One region of the Bacillus sp. NEAU-Y102 genome, then DNA from elsewhere that is predicted to be linked to it. Evidence: riboswitches for the same ligand, from Rfam matches in the RefSeq annotation. Region 1 holds a riboswitch; each other region holds the start of a gene.
The links. Region 1 has a riboswitch for thiamine pyrophosphate ahead of tenA (thiaminase II). Riboswitches for the same ligand answer to the same signal wherever they lie in the genome.
Positions count from the first base shown of each region.

Region 2: another riboswitch for thiamine pyrophosphate. It lies ahead of ACYFX0_RS22240 (MTH1187 family thiamine-binding protein); the one in region 1 lies ahead of tenA (thiaminase II).
Region 3: another riboswitch for thiamine pyrophosphate. It lies ahead of tenA (thiaminase II); the one in region 1 lies ahead of tenA (thiaminase II).
Region 4: another riboswitch for thiamine pyrophosphate. It lies ahead of thiM (hydroxyethylthiazole kinase); the one in region 1 lies ahead of tenA (thiaminase II).

Region 1 covers NZ_JBTWFK010000014.1:4,589-7,790, forward strand. The annotation lists gene ACYFX0_RS26820 (hypothetical protein) at 1-163, opposite strand, end outside; gene ACYFX0_RS26825 (SH3 domain-containing protein) at 169-1,323, opposite strand; TPP riboswitch at 1,593-1,704, shown strand; TPP riboswitch at 1,765-1,868, shown strand; gene tenA (thiaminase II) at 1,954-2,649, shown strand; gene ACYFX0_RS26835 (ABC transporter ATP-binding protein) at 2,618-3,202, shown strand, end outside.
Region 2 covers NZ_JBTWFK010000009.1:114,792-117,993, reverse strand. The annotation lists gene ACYFX0_RS22250 (ABC transporter substrate-binding protein) at 1-695, opposite strand, end outside; gene ACYFX0_RS22245 (ABC transporter permease) at 692-1,465, opposite strand; gene ACYFX0_RS22240 (MTH1187 family thiamine-binding protein) at 1,437-1,757, opposite strand; TPP riboswitch at 1,859-1,960, opposite strand; gene ACYFX0_RS22235 (non-ribosomal peptide synthetase family protein) at 2,013-3,202, opposite strand, start outside.
Region 3 covers NZ_JBTWFK010000008.1:14,548-17,749, forward strand. The annotation lists gene ACYFX0_RS20750 (heterocycloanthracin/sonorensin family bacteriocin) at 1-278, opposite strand, end outside; gene ACYFX0_RS20755 (DUF3937 domain-containing protein) at 732-995, opposite strand; gene tenA (thiaminase II) at 1,393-2,082, opposite strand; TPP riboswitch at 2,210-2,315, opposite strand; gene ACYFX0_RS20765 (D-alanine--D-alanine ligase) at 2,389-3,202, opposite strand, start outside.
Region 4 covers NZ_JBTWFK010000009.1:105,297-108,498, reverse strand. The annotation lists gene thiE (thiamine phosphate synthase) at 1-567, opposite strand, end outside; gene thiM (hydroxyethylthiazole kinase) at 582-1,391, opposite strand; TPP riboswitch at 1,464-1,576, opposite strand; gene topB (DNA topoisomerase III) at 1,786-3,202, shown strand, end outside.

The DNA.
Region 1 (3,202 bases):
TTTTTTGTTTTAGTTGCACTTGAAATGATTCCATCATAATTTCTAATGCAACAAAAGCAATAATAATAGATAAAAATACAATGTTTGTATTGTAAATGATTAAACAACAGATTAAACCTAAAAAGGCTACGTATTCAATTATAAGAGGTATATTGCGTGGCATACAATTTACCTAACTAAATATGGCAGTGGATTTACTGCATTTGTTTTTTCAAAATTCCATTCTCCATTATGTAATTCAAAATGAAGATGTTGCCCGTATGAATGACCTGTGTTTCCCATATGACCTATTAATTGTCCAGTTTGTACTTGATCACCAGCTTGTACAGTGCGATCCTTCATATGAGCATAAACAGTTGTATATAATTTCCCATTGATTTGATGCGCAATGAAAACAACATTGCCATAGCTAGCTGAATAATAAGATTTCACAACTTTACCTGCAGCAGCAGCTTGGATAGAGACGTTTCCTGGAGCGGCAATATCTATACCATAATGCATTTGTTCCCAGCGTATATCAAAGGTTGAGCTAATTCTTCCTTGAGCAGGGAATTTGAAAGCAGCTGGAATTGATGAAGGTTGATCTGTTTTAGCTTGTGGTTGATTTTGTACTACATAGTGTTTTGCTACATACCCGTATCCTGTGCCAAAACGAATTTTATACCAAGTTCCTACAGTTTCTACTACTTGTACTTGTGTACCGTTTTGTAATGAACCGAGTAGAGCGCTACTTGTACTAGCGTTGCTACGTACATTTAGATTAGGTGTTGCAACAGTATATTTTGTATTATTTTGAACGGTGATTCCTTTTACTAAGGGTTGTGAACCATTAGAGATGAATGCTTTTTGTACGTAACCTGTTTGGCCATTATGCGATATTTTATACCATTCGCCTTGATCTTCTTGAACGGTAATAAACTTGCCATTTGGTAATACATCTAAAATGGAAGATTCTAAATTAGGTTCAGAGCGAAAGTTTAATGCATTAGCATTAACGATGTATTGATCATTAGAATGAAGTTTGTTTTTTAGTAAAATAGCATCTTTTTGTACATAACCTACTTTATTATGAACAGATACTTTATACCACTCATTAGTTGTTTCAAGGATGTTCACTTTTGTATTAAAGCGAATTGTATCAATTGATGTGCTTTTTACGTTATCTTCTGTATGTAATGCTACTTGATCGACTTTGACATACCCAGTTTTAATATTAGATAATTGTTCAGCGTTTGCTTTTTGTACATTTGTTTCACCCATAGAAGGAAGTAAAGAAGCAATCGCTACAGTAGTTGCTGTTAAAGCAGTAGCTTTCATATTCATGGAATAGAGACCTCCTCTAGTTGTATAGTTGTAATTTTATTATAGTATAAAGATATAATATAGTGGGTGTATTCACATAAATGTAATATGAAATCAATATAAAAATAAATTTTTTGAGGATAATGATTCCTTCTTATGCAATTAATTGGGGTTTTATTTTCTAAAATAGAATGTATGTATTGTATAACTTTGATATTCTGTTAATAATTAAGAAAATTAAAAAAGTTGATGATGTCTTATTAGGGTGTTATACTGACAGTGATAATTTTATAGTTTGCTAGGAGAGCTGGTGTTGCCAGCTGAGAGTAGGCCGTAAGCCTTTGATCCTTTTTATTACCTGATCTAGATTATGCTAGCGTAGGGAAGCAATTCGGACACTAACAATGAGTCCCCGTTTCTTTGCGTATAGAAACGGGGCTTTTTTATTTAAAAATTTCATATTGAAACCACTAGGGGTGCTTGATTTGCTGAGAGAGGAATAATCCTTAACCCTTACAACACCTGATCTAGGTAATACTAGCGAAGGGAAGTGGAACATCGAATAAATGTATAACTTTATTTGCTGTAACCACTTCTTATATATAGAAGTGGTTTTTTATTTAGATACATATATTGAAAGGGGATAGAGAAATGAAATTTTGCGATAGATTATTAGAAACTGTGCAACCGGTTTGGGAGATGAGTCATAATCATCCGTTTGTAGTGGGTATGGGAGATGGCACGTTAGAAAAAGATAAATTCCAGTATTATATTATTCAAGACTATTTATATCTGCTAGATTATGCAAAGTTATATGCGATTGGTGTTGTAAAAGCAACGAATCCACAAGTAATGGGAAAGTTCGCTGAACAAATTGATGGAATATTAAATGGCGAAATGACAATCCATAAACAATATGCAAAAAGACTTGGAATTTCTATAGAGGAGATAGAGTCTGCGAAACCATCTGCTAAAAATTTAGCTTATACAAATTACATGATGTCTGTATCTCAAAATGGCACACTTGCGGAATTAATAGCAGCGCTTCTTCCATGTATGTGGAGCTATTGGGAAATTGGAAAGCGTTTAAATGATATTCCTGGAGCAAGAGATCATGAGTTTTTTGGTGAGTGGATTCAAGGATATAGTTCGGAAGAATACGGTAATCTGTGTATTTGGTTAATAGATTTATTAAATGAAATGGCAGTTGGAAAGTCTGAGACAGAACTAGAAAGATTAGAGGAGATTTTCTTATATTCCAGTCGATTTGAATATTTATTCTGGGATATGTCCTATCGTAAGGAGATGTGGGGATTTGAGGAGCAAGAACATACTACAGTTTCATAATGTTTCTTTTCATTATGATGAGAAACCAATCATCCATGAATTAAATGCTTCTATACATGAGAAAGAGTTTGTCAGTATTATCGGACCGAGTGGATGTGGGAAAAGTACTTTATTTCGCCTTATTACAGGTCTAGAAAAGGTAAGTACTGGACAGATAGAACTGACAGAAACAAAGCACCATCCTGTAGGATATATGCCGCAAAAAGATATGCTTTTGCCGTGGAGAACAATTATTGAGAATGCTGCCCTGCCGCTAGAGTGCCAAGGTGTACAGAAGAAAGAAGCACAAGTAAAGGCAAAGGAACTGTTACATAAATTTGGTTTGCAAGGGTATGAGAAAAAATATCCGAAAGATTTATCTGGTGGTATGAGACAACGTGTATCTTTTATTCGAACTTTATTAACAGGCGGGGAAATATTGCTGTTAGATGAACCATTTAGTGCATTGGATGCTTTAACGAAGACCTCTTTGCAAGAATGGTTGTTTGAACAATGGCAAGAGTGGGAAAAAACAATTTTATTCATTACTCATGATGTTGAAGAAGCGTTATTT
Region 2 (3,202 bases), on a different contig from region 1:
TGCTTCGTATGTTTTTCACTCGTAATAATAACAGGACTATAGAAATCAAGCGCTGGGTCTAAGTCTTTCACCATAATCGTATTTAACTCTTTTCCTTGGCGCTTCGCTTCAATTCCATCCCATCCGTAATAAATCCATTCAAAGTCTGCATCACGGCCGATTGATTTAAAGAAATCGGTTTGTCCTAAGATGATTTTTTCAACTTTATTAAAATCAGCTTGATGCTTATCCATAATCGTCTTTAATGTCGCTTCTTCTGCTGGTCCTCCCCAGCCGCCGTAACGTTTACCTTCAAAATCTTTCGGTGACGTCATATTATCTTTCTTAAGTGATGCAAATGCTGAAGTGTTATGCTGAATAATCGCTCCGACAGATACAACAGGAATCCCTTCCACACGAGCCAACGTTACATTTTCTTGTGCGCTTATTGCGAAGTCAGCTTTTCCTGATGCTATCATTTGCTCTGCTGTTACATTGTCACCCGGTTGAATAATTTCTACATCTAATCCTTGCTTTTTGTAATAATCTTTCGTTTGTGCTACATATAAGCCAGTATGATTCGTATTTGGAAACCAATCTAATACTACTTTTACTTTTTGATCTTTACTTTTACTTTCTTCTTTCTTCGCCGGATTACATCCAGCCACACCTACCGCTACTAAGGCAGCTAACATAACTTTCAAACCTTTTTTCATTTTCTGCCGTCCTTTCTATATATCCATGGTGCTGTTATTCTTGCCATAAACTCTACGATAAAATACAGGCACAATGTCACCATAACGATGATTGCTGCAACACCAAATACTCGGGCAGTCAAAAATGATTTTGTAGCCCTCGTAAGCATAACGCCTAATCCTTCACTTGCACCGAGCCATTCTCCGATAATTGCCCCCATTACGCTATATGTAACTGCAATTTTTAAGCCTGAGAAAAAGTATGGAAGCACTGCTGGAAATTTTACTTTCTGGTAAACTTGCCATTTCGTCGCCTTCATTGTTTGTAACAGCTTCAACATGTTTTTATCTACTGTTTGAAAACCTTCTAAAATACTAAGCGCAATTGGGAAGAAACAAACGAGTATTACGACCATTACTTTCGGCAACATCCCATATCCAAACCAAATAATAAATAGTGGTGCAAGTACAACAATTGGAATTGTTTGCGAAATAACGAGCAATGGATTTATTAAAATACGAAATAACGGTATAACGTCCATAATAATTGCGATGCTCGTCCCCAATAAAATTGCAAAGAATAGTCCAATTATAACTTCCTGCAGTGTTTGCATCGTATTTGGTAATAGTAAATCTTTCATCCCAATTAATTCTTGAACAATGGCAGAAGGCTTTGGTAAAATCCACGGTTCGATTTTAAATAATGAAACAGATCCTTCCCATATCGCAATGAGAAGGATAAGCCAAATAGTTGTAATAAGTTTAGATTGCTTCTGGTTTTGCATATTCATCACGGTACTTCCAAACCTTTTCATCTATCGTTACACCAGTGCTTGGACGATAATGGATTTTAATAGAAGTAATCACTTCTTCTGCTCCAGCATCGACGCAAGCTTGTTGTGCACGTTTAACGACATCAAGAAGTACATCTAATTCTCCTTCCAAAGTTGTTTCCATTGCCCCTACTTCATAACGAACTCCCGATTGTTGCACAACTTCAATTGCTTTATCGACAACAGAATATACATCTTTCGTTTTCGCTTGTGGTACTACTGAAAATGACATTGTAACTTGTTGTGACATAATAAAATCCCCCTTATAAAATTAAATTTCAAAAATAAGAAAAGGCTTTCCTACTGCGTAGGAAAGCCTTGTATGCAAGTTATTATAGAATAACATATGCTACATCACTTTAAGTAACTCCCTACGCTGGCATTATCCAGATCAGGTTGAGGGTCGATGTTTACTTACATCCTCTCAGCCAATTGGCTCCCCGGTCCTTAATTCGTTTTCATTGTAGCATGATTTATTTTATTGAACAAACAAAAGCATGCATAATCATTTCATTATTTTTGGAAAATAACCAACTTTTTCACCATGAGCTAATAACTGCTGTATAAATTCTTTATTAATTGCTGGTACTTTCAATTCTTTTTTCTTAATCCATTCATTCGTTCTACGCGTACCCATTACAATTTCAGATTGCTGCGCTCCATCTCCTGCAACTTGAGAAGCAATTAACTCTGCTATTACTTCATTTCCCTTTGCTAATTCAAGTCCGGCATTTTCATATTCTGAAAGTGTAACCAGTTCAAGATTGTATCCACACTCTCCAATTAGCTGTATAAATTGTTCAAACTCAATTTGATGTGGATGACAGATGTGCAATGTTTCTCCATCTATTTGTGAATCTTGTACATACGTTACAATTGATTTACTAGCAAAATCAATTGGTGTGAAATCAACTTTCCACTTCACATTTGGTGCTTTTCCAATTAATAGCATTGTTTTAATAAGACGATAAAATGCGTTTCCTTCAATATTTTGTTGGAACGAACCTGTTTCTGAATGACATGCTAAATTACCTGCACGATAAATATTTCCACGCAAACCATTTTTCATTGCTTCACGAACAATGTTTTCCGCTTGTAGTTTACTATTTGAATATACATTCTCTAAGTCTACACTGTAATTAAAATCACCAGTTTTCATGTATGTATCCCATTGATCTACTGCTAATTCTAACGGGATACCAATCGTAGAAATAAAATGGAATGTAGCATCTTTTTCCACTAATGCTAGCATACGGCTAGTTCCTTGGACATTTATATTTTCAAATTGTTTTACATCTCCAAAATGTCTTACATCTGCACCGCAATGAATTATCGTATCCATCTTAGAACTGATGAACATAAATTCTTCTTCGCTCATCCCAAGATACTCTTCTCCCAGATCACCAGCTACGGCCTGTATACGCTGTAACCATTCTTCACATATATCATTAAAGTAAGCTGTTAATGTATCTATAATTCTTTGCTGCACATCTTTGGTTGGTCTTACTAAACAATAAATAGTAGCAGATGTATCTCTCAGCAATTCATATAATATGTGTGATCCTAAATAACCAGTAGCTCCTGTTAAAAAGACATTTGAAATCTGGGTTTCTTCCAAAACGTTTGCATACGTAATAGTATCCGGTTCGTGAATCACTTTATATTCACGAAATACTTCTTCTTTCTCTACTTTTA
Region 3 (3,202 bases), on a different contig from region 1:
TCAGTAGTACCACTAAAACCATCAAAACAGTTAGAGCAACCGCCACAACCTCCGCAACCAAAACAACCGAAGCAACCAATACAACGGAATCCACCACAACGGAATCCGCCACAACGACCTCCGCCACAACCGCCACAACGACCACAACCCCCACAGCGACGAGCAGCATCTTCAATATAGTAATATGGATATTGATTTTGCTGGTCCCAATAGACAATATTTCCAGATCGGTAATCATTAAGGCTTAACGCTTGTATTTCTTGTTGAAACTGATTCATTTTCATAACCTCCGTTTATAAAATACAACCTCATTGATGCTTCCCTATATTTCTGTTCGTTACATCTAAGTAGAGATAGCGCTATAAACTAAGTTCAATACGTACACCAACAAAGTATGACTTATCACTAGATGATGCACCTTGTTCATATACCTATTTTTACTATGGGCTCATTTTTATAAATAGAAATTATAAAATATAAATTCTAGCGTCATATCTTCATACTTACTAAGCTCAATTAATTTCTCAATAATCACGCGGACAAATCCTATATATTTCCATATATCACTTAGATTTTCTTGTACTGTAAATGCCTTTGCTATAACACCTCTAAGTAACCGGTTTCTATGACGGTTAAGAAATTCCTATAAAGAAAAAAGCCCTAATTAGGGCTTTTTATTCTATTTCTCCAGCAAAGCTCTCTATGAAATTTCTAATTGAAAAAAGACACACTTAGATTGATGCGTCTTTTTGTGATGCCTCTTTTGTGAAATCATATAATGCAATTGCGCCTAAAAGAACAAGTATACCTTGAGGAACATCTAGTAAAATAGTTTTCCAAATTTCTGGAATTACCCATTTAATATCTGCTGCTGTTTCAAGATATGTTTGGAAATAGCTGATTGTAAAATTAATTATCCCTAAAAATACAAACAACGATAAACCAAATCGAATTAATTTCTTATTTGTAAACATATAACACCTCTCAAAATTCATTAGATATTCCTGCTTTTGCTTCTTTATATTTCCATATCTCTATATTTGATTTTAACACACAAAGAACTCAAAAAAATACAATATGCAAATTTGCATATTGTATGAACAGCACTTCATGTTAACTTAGAAATTCCTGCAAAGAAAAAACAACTCCGTTACAGCTAACAGCTCGGGTTTCTTTTCTTATTTAACTTCATACCACCAACATTTACGTTCTTTAATTGTAAAATAAATGTGACAGAAGTTTATCCAGTTAATGCGTAGACAATTAAATGAGCTAAATTATCGATATTCTATTTCACCATATCCGTAGCACTAATGACTTTACGCAAATTTGACAAGAAAAAATATAGAGATAGGTATGGATCATACCTATCTCTAACATTACTTCTATTCTTTATCCAATTACGTCTTTTACGTCTGTATCCACTGGCCACTTTTCTAATGTATAAGCCATTTCCCAAAATGAATATTCATATTGACTGCTAATAATAAAATGCTGTTTCATACGCTTGCGGTCTGCCTCTGTTACTTTTTCAGCAATAGTATCTAACCGTGTAATTTGTTCTTCAACTAGCGTACGGAACCAATCAGATCCATAAGCAGAAATCCATTCGTTATAAATTGGCTCTTCCGGCTGACATTCTTTTAAACGTTCCCCAATTTCGTAATACAACCAATAGCAAGGTAAAATTGCTGCAATGATATCTCCTAAATGCCCTTCATACGCAGCACGATACATATGTGAAGTATACGCATATGCAGTTGGCGCAGGAATAAAATTATCTTTTTCTTCTTTTGTTATCCCTAGCTTTTTAGCAAAATTCTCATGTAAAGATAACTCGGCCTCATATGTATTTTGAGCATGATGTGCCATACGAGCTGTCGTCTCTAATTCAAGAGCTTTTGCAGCTCCTAAAGTTTGTACTCTAGCAAAATGAATCAAATAATATGAATCTTGAAGCACATAATAGCGAAAACTAGCTAAATCTAACGTTCCTTCACCAAGTTTTTTTACAAAAGGATGGTTAAAACTCGCTTCCCAAATTGAATCTACTTCTTTACGTAATGATTGTGAAAAAGTCATTTAAATCCCTCCAATAATGTATAAAATATAAGTATTTATCCACAATTATTAAAGCTGTAAAATAAAAAAACTTTCTTTACAGGCGTAAAGAAAGTGAAATTGACAGTATTTATTTACTCATTAAATAGCAACGTCTTTCCCACTTCCCTACGCTGGCATTAACCAGATCAGGTACTAAGAGTCTCAAAATCACATTTGATCTCAGCCTATAAAAGGCCCCCCTAGTGGATAAATATTTTGTTTTTATAATGTATTCATCATAGCATACTTCGTGAAACTGTCAAAAGAATTAGTTATATAATCCCCTTAAAACCCTTCTTCTTTTCTAACTTTTAATGATGTTTCAATAATCATATCTAATAGTTTGCTATAACTAATTCCCGCTGCTTCTGCACTTTTTGGCAATAAACTTGATTGTGTCATCCCTGGTAATGTATTAATTTCCATTACATATGGAATTCCATCCTTCACCATCATATCAACTCTTGCATAAACACTACATTTTAATGCTTTATAACAAGCCAGTGACGCTTTATTTACACATTCATTAATTTCCGCTGGAAGTTCGATAACTTCCTCAACTGTACTAGTATCATCATATTTTGCATTGTAGTCAAAGAACTCGGCTGCATGTCGAATTGAAACTATAGGTAACTGTTTTCCATCCAGAATGGAACATGTAATTTCATCACCTTTTATATACTTCTCAATTACTACTTCAGAATCCCATTCAAATACAGTTTCTAGCATTGAGATCAATTCATTTTTATTGTAAACGATTTTCACCCCGACACTCGATCCGCCAGAGTTTGGTTTTACCACTAATGGAAATCCTAACTTATCTAACTCATCAAGCTTTAGATCCTCCATTTTTGTAAGTTCAATCCAATCTGGTGTTTCTACACCTTCATAACGTAAAATCTTTTTCGAAATATTCTTATCCATACATATACTACTAGATAACATATTACTTCCGCTATAAGGAATCCCTAAACTCTCCAGTGTTCCTTGAACTGTCCCATCTTCTCCATATTTCCCGTGTAATGCGAGCAACGCAAAGTCAATGTCTTTCGCTTTTTCAATTAAATCCATTTTTTCATTTAATGTAATTGGGACTATT
Region 4 (3,202 bases), on a different contig from region 1:
CGCACCCGCTTCTATAACTGCCGCTGTATTTTCAATTGTAATCCCACCAATACCAACGATTGGCACTGTAATTCCTTGTTCTCTAAAATAAGCTAATCCTTTCGTTCCTTGAACCGCTTTCGTATCTTTTTTCGTACTCGTTGGGAAAATAGGTCCAACGCCTAAATAATCTGCTCCGTTTTCGATTGCAAAGCGTGCTTCTTCAATTGTATGAGCAGATACGCCGATAATTTTATCTCCCATTTTTTCACGAACAGATGTAATTCCTTCATCATCTTGTCCTACATGAACACCATCTGCATCTAATTCAATGGCTAATTCTACATCATCATTTACAATGAAAGGAACACTATATTCCTTACAAAGCGTCTGCAATTCTTTTGCAAAGCGCACTCTATCTCCTCCGATTAAAGAACCTTCCCCCTTCTCGCGAAACTGAAAAAGTGTCACTCCACCATCTAACGCTTCTTTCAATACAGCTAAAGGATCCCTCGTGCAGTTATTACTTCCCATAATAAAATACACTTGCAATAGGTTAGACATTTTCTTTGTTTCAATGCGCATCATGTGTTTCATCCCCCTTACTCTAACTCCTCAATCTTCCCATATTTCTCTATATCAGCTGAAGTTGTATTCGCTAATTGATTTAAAAATTCAATTTGGAAACTACCTGGCCCTTTTTCTACTGTTTTAGCAGCTGCCAGTTCCGAAGCTACACCATAAAACGTTAATGCTGCTACAGTTGCCTTTACATAATCTTTTTCAACTGCTACAAATGCTCCTATTACTGAAGTTAGTAAACAACCTGTTCCCGTAACTTTCGTTAAAATAGGGTGACCGTTTCGAATAACAATAGTTCTCTCTCCATCTGTAACAACATCTTCTTTTCCAGTAATAACCGCAACTGTATTTAATTCGTCTGCTGCCTGCCTTGCAATACCTACAACATTGCCATTTCCAGTACCAGCGTCTACCCCTTTAATTTCCCATTTCTCATTAATAACGTTTGCTATTTCAGCCGCATTGCCGCGGATAATTGCTAAATCTATTTCGGCTGGAATATGTCTCGCAACTTCTGTTCGATACGAAGTTGCTCCTGCACCAACTGGATCAAATAGTACTGGCACATTGTTCACATTTGCTGATTTACCAGCAAGTAACATCGCTTCTACTTCCTCAGGACGAAGTGTTCCCATATTTAATACTAACGCTCCAGCAATGCTAGCCATTTCTGCTACTTCTTCTTTTGCATACGCCATTACAGGCGATGCCCCAAGTGCCAACAAACCGTTAGCAGTAAAATTTGTTACAACAACATTTGTAATATTATGAACAAGCGGATTAGATTCTCTCACCAAATCCACTACTTTACTAATTTCTTTCATATTCATCCTTTTCATCTCCTAACTATAATGATGGGAGATACACAAAAAGACACTTTGCGCGTACGCAAAGTGCCTGAACATGTGCTTTTACACTCTCCCTACGCTGGCATTATCCAACAGGTTCAAATGGTCAATGACGGACTAGTAGCCATACTCTCAGTTTGTATCCACAAACTCCCATGTGTTTCTTATTCATCTACTTCAAAGTCTACTCTTATTCTAGTAAAATAACAAGTTCTTTACTTTTCTATTTAATATAGAAGCAACTGATAAAGTGAAACTTTAATCAGTTGGGATTTTGTTCACTCCATTAAAAACAGCTCAAATATGGAGCGAAACTGAATCTCAAGAAGATGTATGCTATATTTAACTTATGGAAATTTGAAAGGATGTTTTTAATATGTCAAAAAGCGTTGTAATCGCTGAAAAACCTTCCGTTGCACGAGATATTGCTCGTGTACTGAAGTGTGATAAAAAAGGAAACGGCTATCTTGAGGGTAATAAATATATTGTAACTTGGGCTTTAGGTCATCTCGTTACATTAGCAGATCCAGAAAGTTATGATATGAAATATAAAAAGTGGAATTTAGAAGATTTACCGATGCTACCTAAGCGTTTGAAATTAACGGTTATTAAACAAACTGGTAAACAGTTTAATGCTGTAAAGAGTCAGCTACTTAGAAAAGATGTAAATGAAATTATTGTAGCAACAGACGCTGGACGTGAAGGGGAATTAGTCGCACGCTGGATTATCGATAAAGTTAAGCTAAATAAACCAATCAAACGTTTATGGATTTCTTCTGTAACCGATAAAGCAATTAAAGATGGTTTTGCAAATTTAAAACCAGGTAAAGCCTATGACAATTTATACGCTTCAGCAGTTGCACGTTCAGAAGCTGACTGGTATATCGGTCTTAATGCAACTCGCGCTTTAACAACTCGCTTTAATGCCCAGTTAAATTGCGGCCGTGTGCAAACTCCTACTGTTGCAATGATCGCTAGTCGTGAGGATGAAATAAAGAACTTCAAAGCACAAACTTACTACGGCATCGAAGCTCAAACAATGGAGAAACTCAAACTTACTTGGCAAGATACAAATGGCAATAGCCGTAGTTTTAATAAAGAAAAAATTGATGGTATTGTAAGAGGTTTAGATAAACAAAATGCTACCGTTGTGGAAATTGATAAGAAACAGAAGAAGTCATTCTCTCCTGGTCTTTATGATTTAACTGAATTGCAACGTGATGCAAATAAAAAGTTCGGTTACTCTGCTAAAGAAACATTAAATATTATGCAGAAATTGTATGAACAGCATAAAGTGCTAACGTACCCTCGTACAGATTCACGCTACATTTCATCTGATATCGTTGGAACACTTCCAGAACGTCTAAAAGCATGTGGTGTTGGAGAATACCGTCCCTTCGCACATAAAGTATTACAAAAGCCTATCAAACCTAACAAATCATTTGTTGATGATAGTAAAGTAAGCGATCATCATGCGATTATTCCAACAGAAGGATACGTTAACTTCTCAGCATTCACAGATAAAGAACGCAAAATTTATGATTTAGTTGTAAAACGTTTCTTAGCTGTTTTATTCCCAGCATTCGAATACGAGCAACTAACATTACGTACCAAAGTTGGTAGTGAAACGTTCATTGCACGCGGAAAAACGATTTTACATGCTGGTTGGAAGGAAGTATACGAAAATCGATTTGAAGACGATGATGTAACTGATGACGTAAAAGAGCAGCTTCTGCCTCACATTGAAAAGGGCGATACATTAACTGTAAAGTTACTTATGCAAACATCAGGCC